DNA from 4 places in the Sphingobacterium sp. 2149 genome. Region 1 is predicted to be linked to each of the others. Evidence: riboswitches for the same ligand, from Rfam matches in the RefSeq annotation. Region 1 holds a riboswitch; each other region holds the start of a gene.
What was found. Region 1 has a riboswitch for thiamine pyrophosphate ahead of thiM (hydroxyethylthiazole kinase). Riboswitches for the same ligand answer to the same signal wherever they lie in the genome.
Positions count from the first base shown of each region.

Region 1 (3,177 bases):
CATTCCCTCAGACAACACGGCAGCATCGAAAATAGCCGGACATTACAAAACCGACTATAAGGCTTATCAGCATCGCATCACGCTAGCATTAGAACAACTAAAAAAAGAAGGAGCGGATCCCAACAAGATTGCTATCATTGGCTACTGTTTTGGAGGTACCGGCGCGCTCGAAGCCGCAAGAGCGCATTTACCCGTCAATGCAGTGGTCAGTATTCATGGCGGCCTATCCAAATCTGCAGACAGACCCAATGGTGCTATCAAAACAAAAGTGCTTGTTGAGCATCCTGCAGACGATAAAAGTGTATCCAAAGAAGATTACGATGGGTTGATCAAGGAATTAAACCAAGGGAAAGCAGATTGGCAAATAATCACCTATGCAAATTCTGGACATACCTTTACCAATCCAGAGTCGCCAGAGTATAATCCAGTGATGGCGAAACGCGCCTGGGCGCATACGTTATTATTTTTGAAAGAAGTGTTAAACTAGCTCGCAACACGAACAACAGCAATATCTCTCCAAATGAATGATAATTCGAAGCTGAAAATCTATCCGACTATTGTTCATTTCTTGATATTGCTGTTGTAAAGCATCATCGCAATCCCCCATCCTTTAAAATCACTAAAGATAGCAAGCCCTCAAAACCAGAGGACAAATCGTGTCGCAAATCGTGTGACAAATCGCGGGACAAACTTTTAAAAAAGGAGAAAAAAAGTGTGAACACATACATTTCTTGATTAATTTTGAAAGCAAAAAAAAGGTCGAATTGAGAAAAAGAATACTAATAAGTCAACGTCATCCAATACTATATTTTCTTGCGGTATGGGCACGAAGAATGCACCGAAAAGCCGTTTGGCTGTTGGATGATAAAAAATACGCTGCTGTTAAATCAGCTGATAAACTTCCCTTCCGCGTTAAAAAACACCAGTCTGTATTGTTAAAGAAACTGGGCGAAAACAACATGCAATTGCAGATCAATAAAGTTACCAATCTGAAAATTGCAGCATCACAGATCACGAGCATTCTGATCAGGCCACAAGAAACTTTTTCATTTTGTAAATTGGTAGGACTACCTACCGCAAAAAAAGGGTATCTGTCGGGAATGGAACTTTCTTTCGGCGAAGCGCGAGCGGGCATTGGTGGTGGAATCTGTCAAATATCAAATCTCATCCATTGGCTTGTCATTCACAGCCCGCTTACGGTCACTGAACGCTACCACCACTCTTTTGATCCTTTTCCCGACGATGGCCGTGTACTACCTTTCGGTAGTGGCGCTACCGTATTCTATAATTATCGGGACTATCAGTTCACTAACAATACCCCTTACACCTTTCAAATAAATCTGTGGTTTACCGACAAATGTTTAGAAGGTGAATTGAGAATCGATCAAGAGCTGGATTTTGCGTACCATGTATTTGAAAAAGAGCACCAATTTCTTAAAATAGACAATCAGTTCTTTCGGAAGAACGAGATCTGGCGCGAGAAGTTTTTAAAATTTCAAGGTGGAAAGATTTTAGAAACAGAACTTTTAACCAAAAATTTTGCGCGGGTTACTTATACCCCGGATGAATATACTGAAATTAGTTCCGACCGAAAGGCGTAATTCATTTTCATGATGATGATGCACGCTCTTTTAATATGAAAAGTCCACTTTTTTGTTTAAGTTTGGGATGGCTTTGGGGGTATTCTGTATAGAATTGAGATAGTCCCTTTGAACCTGATTCGGTTTATACCGGCGTAGGGAAAAGCAACAATCCACTGTACAGCATATCTTTATACTGCACAGCCCATCGCTCTTCCTTCCCTCAAAGCCACACGAATATAGCTTAACATGCAAAAAGAATGGAAGATTCTATTATCAATTTATTGGAGCAGGTGAGGATTGAAAAACCGCTCGTGCATAACATCACAAACCTCGTTGTGATGAATACTACGGCCAACGCACTTTTGGCCTTAGGAGCATCCCCTGTAATGGTACACAGCCCATTGGAAGTACGCGAAGTTGTGGACATTGCACAAGCGCTCGTCATTAATATCGGTACTTTAAGTGAACATACAGCCGAAGCGATGCTGGTCGCTACGGAACACGCCAATACCATCGGACGACCGTGGGTATTGGACCCTGTTGGTGCCGGGATATCAGCATTTCGCAATGACCTACTTTCCAACCTACTAGCGCTAAAACCAACAGTAATCCGTGGCAATGCATCGGAAATCATAACGCTGTACAATTCCAACCAACCGAATACAAAGGGAGTTGACAGCACCGCGGATAGTAAAGATGCGCTCAGGTTTGGAAAGCTATTGCAACAACATACTGGCTCCATCATCTGTATTTCTGGAAATGTAGACTATATTCTTTCGGAAAAACACACGGTTGAAGTGTATAACGGCCACCCCTTAATGACGCAAGTGACAGGACTTGGCTGTAGTGCTACTGCACTCATTGGTGCATTCCTGGCTGTTACGGATGGCCACTTTGAAGCTGCTGTCGCAGGGGTCTCCCTCTTAAGCCTGGCCGGAGAGCTCGCAGCCAAATCAGCCAGCGGCCCGGGCACACTGCAATTGAATCTTTATGATGAACTCTATCGGCTTAATGCAGAACGTCTGCAATCAAGTCTCAAGATCAAACACTATGCACATTAATCCGCTTTTCCCATATCCTTTATATTTAGTCATCTCCGAGCGGGATTGTTATCCCAAAAATTGGCTTCAGGTCGCCGAAGAGGCTATTATTGGTGGTGTTGATCTGATTCAATTGCGAGAGAAAACGGATAATCCCGCTACCTTTTTAGCAAAGGCCATGCGCTTGAAAAAGATTACCGATCACTATGGTATTCCTTTGGTAATTAATGATGCCGCAGCAATTGCCCAACAGATCGGGGCCTGGGGAGTGCATGTGGGTCAAAACGATCTCAAACCAGTCGCCATTCGAGAAAAATATGGAGACAGATTAACTATTGGATGGTCCATAGAAGCTGTGCAACAGCTGGAGAGCCAACAGATGCTAGTCGTCGACCATCTTGGTGTAAGTCCCATCTTTTCAACACCTACCAAAAGAGATACTGTTACCGAATGGGGAATTACGGGTTTAAAGCACCTTCGGAATAGGACCGAAAAGCCATTGATCGCGATCGGAAGCATGAATTTCCACACCACACAACAAGCTTGGAAAGCGG
Region 1 is NZ_JAVDTD010000003.1:160,970-164,146, forward strand. It holds gene J2X77_RS05595 (dienelactone hydrolase family protein) at 1-487, shown strand, start outside; gene J2X77_RS05600 (VanW family protein) at 765-1,601, shown strand; TPP riboswitch at 1,667-1,759, shown strand; gene thiM (hydroxyethylthiazole kinase) at 1,841-2,644, shown strand; gene thiE (thiamine phosphate synthase) at 2,634-3,177, shown strand, end outside.

Region 2 (3,177 bases), on a different contig from region 1:
TGCTTCCCTCTGTATTGATTGTAGGCTCCACCCCAGGTAATCTCCAGCTGATCGTTGGGTTTATAATTGAGGGAGTAGGTCAGGCCATAAAAATAGTTGTCCAACCATCTTCTGCGGACTAGATCTGTTTTTTGTATGGTATCTTTTCCGATAATCACATTGGGCAGGCCATATTTACTCAATTTATCGCCAGGTCTCATTTCTTCATAGTAGCCATAACCTCTGGTATAATGGAGGGCGGTATTAAATGTTAACTTGTCGCTCAAGATATTGGTGTAATGAAGCTGATGATGTTTTTGCGTATAATTATCAGTTTGGTTTTTATAGGTGTACAGGTTATAGTTACGACCAGCATTCATAAACCGATCTTTTTCAGCTCCCGATATTTCGAGCGCGTTATCGGCATAGTCATCCATACGTGACCGATCTCCAGTAATTAACGGTTCGGGAACGCCATTCCAGGCCTGATATGTTTTTTCTTTTCCCCAGAATACAATTCCTTTTAGGATGTGTTTCTTACCATAATAACCACCATCCACATAGAAAGATTGTAGGTCTGAACTCCCCCTTTCAATATAGCCATCGCTACTGATTCGCGATAATCTGGCATTGAATGCAAATTTGTCATTTATTAGTCCAGTGCCCACCTTCACTGTATTTTTCCACGTGTTGTAAGAACCAAAAGAATTATTAAGTTCTGCATAGGGATTTTCGGCCAGTGTGTTGGACTGAATATTTAATGAGGCTCCAAATGATCCCGCGCCGTTCGTTGAGGTGCCAATGCCACGTTGAACTTGGATGCTCTCTGTGGAAGATGCAAAGTCAGGAAGATTGACAAAAAATGAGCCCATGCTCTCCGCGTCATTTAGTGGAATGCCATTTAATGTTACGTTGATTCGTTGATTATCTGATCCGCGGATGGTCATCCCGGTATAACCGATGCCGGCTCCAGCATCTGAATTTACCTGTACGGATGGTGTTTGGTTAAGAAGAAAAGGGATATCCTGTCCGAGGTTGTTTTTGGTAATTTCCTCTTTTGAGATGTTTTTGAAGGTTGTAGGAGCATTTCTTTTAGCACGTGTGGATTGGACAAGTACCTCTTCCATTTGTATGGTAGTGGGTTCTAATTCGACCAGTAGTTCCATATTATCTTTTACGTTTACATTGCGGATCCATGTTTTATATCCGACAGAGGAAATCTGTATATGATGTTGCCCGGTATTGAGATGATAGAGCTTAATTATTCCATGGTTGTCTGACTGACCGTTGAAGGAAGCTTGTCCATCAATGGATACGGAAACGTTTTGTAAAGGGTTTTGGCTGGTCTTATCTACAGTTTTAATTGTCAGATTTTGCTGCGCAATGGCAATTTGGGTCGAAATAGTAGCTAAAGAGCTACAAATCAAAAATTTGATCATGGTAATGTATTTTGTTTGAGTTAAACAAATCATAGCAAGGGGTTACTATGATCGCACTATTTAACTAACCTCTCCCTACGCCAGCATTATCTGGATCAGGTGTACAGAATTTAATCTGTTGGGTATAATCTCAGCCTGTATTTGTGTTCCTGACAAAACAAGGCACCCCTATTTGATGCTGCGAATATATAGATTAAAAATTGAAATGTTATATAAAGAAGTATTTTATGACAAATTAAACAAGGAAGATGTTTGTTGTTATTTCTTTTTGGTTAATATTTTATGTAAATTGTTGTTTTTGGTATATATTGTTCTTTTTAGGTACCTTGGCATGAAATTTTCTACTAGTGGTATGTATTCATACAGGTCAAAATTTTAGTTACTAAATCGATAGTGAGGAGATAAAATGTTAAAATATTTAAGCGCTAATTATATTCTACCGATTAGCTCGATGCCGATAAAAGATGGTATTGTTGCGGTAGATGAGGAGGGGGTAATTCAAGGGATCTTTGACCCAACGTCATTTACACCGATGGATAACGGTCAGGTCGAGAAATACGAAGGGGTTATAATTCCGGGTTTTATCAATGCACATTGCCACATTGAATTGTCGCATATGAAAGGTATTGTTGCCAAAGGTACAGGTCTTCCGAGCTTTTTGAGTAAGGTGATGACAACGCGTTCGGCTTCGATGAAGAAAATAGATGAAGCGATGGCAAAAGCCGACAGAGAGATGTACGAAAATGGTATTGTCGCAGTAGGTGATCATGCTAATACGGATAATTCTTCAAAATTGAAGGAGGATTCTGAAATCCTGTATCACACGTTTGTAGAGGTGATGGGAATTGAGCCAGACGAAGCTGATTTTAAGTTGAAGGAAGCGAAATCATTGATCCAAGAGTTTAGGAATGGTCATGTATCTATCACGCCACATGCTCCCTATTCTTGCTCTAAGGTACTTTTTAAAAAATTCAAGAAAATAGTTCCGGAAACAAACATTATCAGTATTCATAATCAGGAAAGTGAGGAAGAGAATAAGTTGTTCCGTTATAAAATGGGCGAATTTTTAGACTTTTATAAAAGTATTGGAAAAAATGCAGATACGATAAAAGCGCAGGCAAGAAATTCAATTCAATCTTATTTGCCTTATTTGCCTTACCCAAATAAATTGTTGTTGGTTCATAATACCTATACGTCTTTAAAAGATCTTGATTTTGTTGAGCGTATGGGGCGTGACGTCACGTGGTGTTTATGTCCGAAAGCTAACCTTTATATTGAGGGGGTTCTACCTAAAATTCAGAATTTTTTAAATGCAGGACAACGTATTGTGATCGGAACCGATAGTTTAGCTTCCAACGATACACTGTCCATTCTGGAGGAACTAAAGGTGTTACATGCACACTTCGAGGATCTTGATTTCTTACAGACTATACAATGGGCCACGATTAATGGTGCTATTGCGTTAAATATTCAGGACGAATTTGGATCATTGGAGGTCGGTAAAAAGCCAGGTGTTGTATTGCTTCAGGGGATGGAACATATGCGCTTGACTGATGATGTGAAGGTAAAACGCTTAGCCTAGTATTTTATTCCCCAAAACTTCTGTACTTTTGTTTTTAATGAACAACCCATGACTATACGAATGAAATTATAGTCATGGATTGCTCCATCTGACAGATGGAAGAAAAAATAAGTTACAGATGAAACATTTGAATATTTCAATAAGAGGTAAAGTACAGGGGGTCTTTTTTAGATTGAC
Region 2 is NZ_JAVDTD010000008.1:131,427-134,603, forward strand. It holds gene J2X77_RS12970 (TonB-dependent receptor domain-containing protein) at 1-1,418, opposite strand, end outside; TPP riboswitch at 1,473-1,598, opposite strand; gene J2X77_RS12975 (amidohydrolase family protein) at 1,825-3,000, shown strand; gene J2X77_RS12980 (acylphosphatase) at 3,119-3,177, shown strand, end outside.
Region 2: it holds a riboswitch for thiamine pyrophosphate, as region 1 does, so the genes downstream of both, J2X77_RS12970 (TonB-dependent receptor domain-containing protein) here and thiM (hydroxyethylthiazole kinase) in region 1, are expected to answer to the same signal.

Region 3 (3,177 bases), on a different contig from region 1:
AGAAAGTTTTCTTTGTGGTGAAAAAGACACCATTTAGCCATGATGGAACCACCTCTTGAGACGATACCAGTTACCCTTGAAGCTGTAAGATGAATATAGCGAAGCAGTACACCTGCATGTATAGTAAAGTATGAAACACCTTGTTCTGCCTGTTCGATCAAGGTGTCTTTAAATATCTCCCAAGTAAGGTCTTCGGCTACCCCTTTTACTTTTTCTAATGCTTGATAGATTGGTACGGTGCCGATTGGAACGGGTGAATTGCGGATGATCCACTCGCGGGTTTCATGAATATTTTTACCTGTGGAGAGATCCATGATGGTGTCGGCCCCCCAACGGCAGGCCCAAACCGCTTTCTCAACTTCCTCTTCGATACTCGAGCTAACAGCACTATTGCCAATGTTGGCATTGATCTTAACCAGGAAATTACGGCCAATGATCATCGGTTCACTTTCAGGGTGATTGATATTATTGGGAATGATCGCTCTCCCGGCAGCGATTTCTTCGCGGACAAACTCGGGAGTAATCTTTTTTTTAGGTGTTCTGGCGCCAAAGTTTTCACCTGTATGCTGATGATCCATTCCAGGTGTGGTGGCTACTAGCTGCTCGATACGTTGATTTTCCCGGATAGCTACGTACTCCATTTCGGGGGTAATGATGCCTTTCTTTGCATAATGTAATTGGGTGACATTTCCGCCAGAAGTGGCCACCTTCGGTTTATGACTATAGGCAAATCGGAGCGCATCAAGCGTTGGATCAAAGAGCCTTTTTTGTCCGTATTGGGATGTAATGTTGGCTAGCTGGGTTACGTCCTGGCGATTCAATATCCATTGTTCGCGAAGCCGCGGGAGACCTTTTCGGATATCGATCTGAAAATCCTCATCGGTATATGGACCAGAAGTATCGTAGATTGTGATAGGGGGATTAATTTCTACTTGTCCATTGCTCAATTTAGTTGGACTTAAAGAAATTTGGCGCATAGCAACTTGAATAGGAAATAGCGTTCCAGGTACAAAAATTTTCTTTGAGTTGGGAAAAGGGGATTGCGTAATTGTTTCAGCTGTCATTTTTCTGAATTGAAGTGAATGATTAGGGTGATTTTTTTAAAATCATTATCCGCCTTGCGATGCGGTTATTAAGATGATTTGATCGTGAGGATTGAGTGTTGTTGTAGCCCAATCTTCCTTGGGTATAACATGGTTGTTGATGGCAGCGGCAACACCTTGGGTTTTGCCAGATAATTCCAAGACCAATAATTCCTCAAGTGAAGAAGGGGCGGGGTCGAAAAATCGAATTTGATGGTTTATTGTAAGTTCCATTCCTTAATTTTTTTGGTTAAACTTTAGGAATGGCTACACGAAGGTACAGCAAAGCACCTGTTAGACAGCTCACTTTTCCCTACGCCAGTATGATCCGGATCAGGTTCTAAGGGTAAAATCTCAGCCTGCACAAGCAGACACCCCTAAAGTTAAAACGAAGATAGTATTATTTTTTTGAAAGTTGCAAGAATTTTAATTTAAATGCCTCACAGATAGATCAGGAAAGTGCAGGTCGCGATTTGGGAAATATTTAATATATTCGTTTTTTAATCAGCTAAAACAATTTAACAGTCACCGACAATTATACCCTTTAATGCGTAGGATTTTATTAACAATACTATTGTGTATGACAAGTATTGCATATGCACAATCTAAGAATAACTGCACTGCTGTACAGTTGACATGCGAACATCTGGTCAATCCGCTAGGCATTGACGCATCCCGTCCGAGACTAAGCTGGCGCCTTGAAGACCAGCGAAGGGGCGCTTTACAACAAGCTTATCAGATTCTTTTAGGGCAAGATTCTCTTGAATTGTTACACGGGGCAAAAGCGCATTGGGACAGTGGAAAGCAGCTAAGTTCGGCGATGTTGGTGCAATATAATGGTACCGAGTTAAAGCCGCGGACAAAATACTTTTGGCGAGTTAAAGTATGGGACCGAGACGGCATTTCCAGCGTTTCAGCAATAGCATCTTTCGAGACTGGAATGATGGGGAAGGATCTTTGGACAGGAAAATGGATCAGTGACAATAAAGATATCAATGCGCGCAACGCTCCGTATTTTAGGACTGAATTCACTGCCAAGAAGCGAATAAAATCGGCTCGTGCTTATGTTGCTGCTGCCGGATTATATGAACTTTCTATTAATGGCGTGCGCATTGAAGACCACCGTCTTGATCCCATGTATACGCGATTTGATCGTCGAACACTTTATGTGGTAGAGGATGTTACCGGACAACTTCAACGAGGTGCGAACGCGATTGGCGTCGTTTTGGGAAATGGATGGTATAATCATCAACCGCTGGCGGTATGGAACTTTCATCAAGCCCCATGGCGAAATCGGCCAACATTCTGTTTGGAGCTTAAAATCGAGTATACAGACGGCACACAGGAAACGGTCGTTTCAGATAAGCAGTGGAAAACAGCTTCCGGTCCAATTATCTATAACAATATTTACACGGGTGAGCATTACGATGCTCGAATTGACATGCCCGGGTGGGATATGCCAAAATTTGAAGATTCAGCCTGGCAGACCGTTCAATATAGAACTGCTCCATCCACCTACATCGTTTCTCAACAAATGGTTCCGATTCGACTAGGAAATGTATTCAGACCAAAATCAGTCACAAAGATTGACCAGCGTACGTATGTTTTCGATATGGGGCAGAATATGGCGGGGATTACAAGGGTTCAGATAAAGGGGCCGAGGGGTACTGTTCTGCGTATTAAGCATGGTGAACGGTTACAGTCTGATGGCCGACTCGATCAGTCCAATATCGATATTTACTATCTTGGCGATAAGGAAAGCGAGCCATTTCAGACGGATATACTAACCTTAAGTGGTCGCGATGATGAGTTTATGGCTAAATTTGGTTATAAAGGCTTTCGTTATGTCGAGGTTAGCAGCAGCACAGCGATAGCTTTGGATAGTTCTGCTGTGACTGCCTATTTTATGCACAGCGATGTTGAACCTATCGGACAGCTTAAAACATCCTCGGAATTGATTAACAAACTATGGAAAGCGACCAACAATGCCTATTTGTCGAATTTGATGGGGTATCCTACGGACTGCCCGCAACGCGAAAAAAATGGTTGGACAGGGGATGGTCACCTGGCGATTGAAACTGCCCTGTATAATTTT
Region 3 is NZ_JAVDTD010000009.1:209,241-212,417, forward strand. It holds gene thiC (phosphomethylpyrimidine synthase ThiC) at 1-1,064, opposite strand, end outside; gene thiS (sulfur carrier protein ThiS) at 1,110-1,316, opposite strand; TPP riboswitch at 1,376-1,471, opposite strand; gene J2X77_RS14720 (family 78 glycoside hydrolase catalytic domain) at 1,663-3,177, shown strand, end outside.
Region 3: it holds a riboswitch for thiamine pyrophosphate, as region 1 does, so the genes downstream of both, thiS (sulfur carrier protein ThiS) here and thiM (hydroxyethylthiazole kinase) in region 1, are expected to answer to the same signal.

Region 4 (3,177 bases), on a different contig from region 1:
GTTATCCCAAGAATGATCAGCCAAATTCAGGATAGCATCCTTTTGTATTATGAAATCCTGTTGAAGTTCATCGAGCATGCCGAAAGCGGCTTTACTCGCTGCATACTCCCATTTGGACGCTTTACTTTTTAACACAAACAGTTTTTCAATCAAATCTAGAAATCGCTTATACATCCCGATAAAATTCGCCAGCAGGGTCAACTCAGCGAAAGGCATAAAGGGATATTGATAGCGTAGATCACTGCGTGTGCTTTTTGCCGCATTGATTTCGAAACACTGTTTACCATCAATCTGAACGTCCTGCAGCGAAAAAGAGTGCGAGGCTGTCACTTGTAATCCGAATGTATCCCAGTCATAATGAACCAGCGCATGTTCCCTATCGACAAAAAATGATTTTACAAGGGGATCTCCCCTGTCATCCAATACGGGATTGCCCTCTTCCTCAATCGTTGCATTCAACGTAAAATGGGTTAAATGGGGAGCTCCAGTGGCGTATTTCCAAAATCCTGTGAGTCGATAATGTTCACCATCGCGCGTTGCTGTGCCAGATGCCTGACCGCTACCACCGAAACAAACGCGTTCCGTTTTAAAAATTTGATCTCCTAAAACGGGGTCAATAAAACCCACAAAAAGATTTGCTCCCGAACATAATGTAACTGTCCAGGCCAGCCCGCCGTCCCAATACGCTAAATCAGCCAATACATTGAGACCTTCGGGCACCGTTAAACCTAATCCCCCCAATTCAACGGGAATCCAGATTTTGAACCATTTTCTGCGATAGATTAGCTCCAACTGTTCATCCGACAAGGATTTCTGCTGAATACCTTTTGCCTGACTGTCTTTCAGAATTGCAATATCCGCACTATTGAGTTGCATATCTCTCTTCACGTATGATTTTCCTCCAATTTAAATATCCACTAAATGCCATAACAAATAAAAACAAAGTCAGTCCGGAATAAAGAAACAATCCTTTATGGATCAATAACGGAATAGCCATTAGATTGCTAATATTCAACAGTATCCAATTTTCTATTTTACGTTTTGCCAACAACCACATTCCTGCCCAAGCGGTACAAGAAACGGCAGAATCCCATAGTGGAACATCCGAGTCGGTTAAGTGCACCAATCCAAAATAGAACAACAGAAAACCAGCGGTGCAGATAAAGCTTACTATCCACCAATCTTTCTTTTCACAATTCGTGATCGGCGTAGCGACGTCACTGCTATATTTCCAATACATCCAGCCGTAGATGCTCATGACTAAATAATACAGGTGCAACAATATTTCAGCATACAGTTTTGCATGAAATAATACATATACGGATATCAGTATGCCTATAATTCCAAAAATATAATGGATTGATTTATTTTGCCGTGAAAACCAGACTTGCAGAATGCCGAAAGAAACCCCTAGCCATTCCGCTATTGTGGCCTGCTGCATCTGTTTTATAAAAGCGTCGATAATGGATTCGGGAGTCATTCGAATTGTTTATTATTGCGTGTGATCTTATAATAAACCTTCGGGGAAAAAAGCTGTTTTTATTGAAATTAAATCCCTACGCCAGCATTACCTGGATCAGGTATATAAAAGCGATTGTACAAAGAGGAACAATCGCTTTTATTGGGTATAATCTCAGCCCAGAACGGCCAAAGCCGTTCGAAGCACCCCTCGAGTATATTGGCGGTCGAACTGATTAATCGATATCGATTAATTTCAACGCCTTATGTGTGCGTATACGTGTTTCTTTACAAAGCTGTGCATCATCGTTCAATGATTTACCGTGTGATGGTATCATCTCACGTAACTTCTTGCGGTATTCATCTGATTTAGCACGCTCAGGGAAACATTTCTTCAGCAAACTGATCATAATAGCAACAGAGGTAGAAGCGCCAGGAGAAGCGCCCAATAACGCGGCAATAGAGCCATCTGAACTAGAAACGACCTCTGTTCCAAATTCCAAAATTCCACCTCTCTTCTCATCTTTCTTGATCACCTGAACCCGTTGTCCCGCCTTCTCAATAACCCAGTCCTCCAATTTTGCTGTGGGCATAAATTGTTTCAATGATTCCAGTTTATCTTTCGGAGATTTCATGACTTCTGTGATCAAATATTTGGTCAAGGGCAAATTATCAAGTCCGGCAGATAGCATCGGTCGGATATTCGACAACTTGATAGAAGCCGGTAGATCGAAATAAGACCCCTGTTTGAGGAATTTTGTTGAAAAACCCGCATAAGGACCAAATAACAAAGCTTGTTTGCCATCGATATAACGCGTATCTAAGTGCGGCACAGACATCGGTGGAGCGCCTACAGAGGCTTTGCCGTACACTTTGGCGTGGTGGGCATTAATAATCTCCTCATTCACGCAACGCAGCCATTGGCCTCCTACCGGAAAGCCACCATACCCTTTTGCTTCTGGTATTCCAGATTTTTCCAACAACAGCAAGGAGTGTCCACCAGCACCAATAAATACAAATTTCGCTTTGATTTCTCTCTTTACTCCTGTTTTTAAATCTTTGACCTCCACTTCCCAACGGCCATCATCTTCACGTTCGATGTCAATGACTTCATGGTTTAGCGAAATGGATATATTTTCTTTATTTGCAAGATTAGCGATCAAATCACGTGTCAATGAGCCAAAATTGACATCTGTACCAAGATCCATTTTCGTTGCAGCAATCTTTTCGTTTTTATCACGCCCCTCCATCATCAATGGAATCCATGATTTCAGCAATTCAGCATCTTCGGTATACTCCATCCCCTTAAACAAGTTTTGGGTCGTTAAAGTTTCCCATCTTGTTTTCAGAAATTTAGCATCTTTTTCACCAAAAACCGCACTCAGGTGTGGAATACTACGGATAAAATTTTCAGGCTGGGTAATGATGCCTTTATCAACAAGGTAGGACCAAAACTGCTTAGATACCTCAAATTGCTCAGCAATTTTCACTGCTTTATCAATCTTTACAGAACCATCTTTCTGTTCGGGCGTATAATTTAACTCGCATAAGGCAGAGTGACCCGTGCCAGCATTATTCCAAGCGTCTGAACTTTCAGCAGCCACAACATCCAAACGCTCAAGAATTTCAATATTAACGTCTGGGCTTAATTCATTGATTAGAGTACCCAAAGTAGCACTCATAATACCGGCGCCGATTAGAACAACGTCAACTTCTTTA
Region 4 is NZ_JAVDTD010000001.1:74,579-77,755, reverse strand. It holds gene J2X77_RS00310 (acyl-CoA dehydrogenase) at 1-888, opposite strand, end outside; gene pnuC (nicotinamide riboside transporter PnuC) at 863-1,480, opposite strand; TPP riboswitch at 1,536-1,680, opposite strand; gene J2X77_RS00300 (malate:quinone oxidoreductase) at 1,695-3,177, opposite strand, start outside.
Region 4: it holds a riboswitch for thiamine pyrophosphate, as region 1 does, so the genes downstream of both, pnuC (nicotinamide riboside transporter PnuC) here and thiM (hydroxyethylthiazole kinase) in region 1, are expected to answer to the same signal.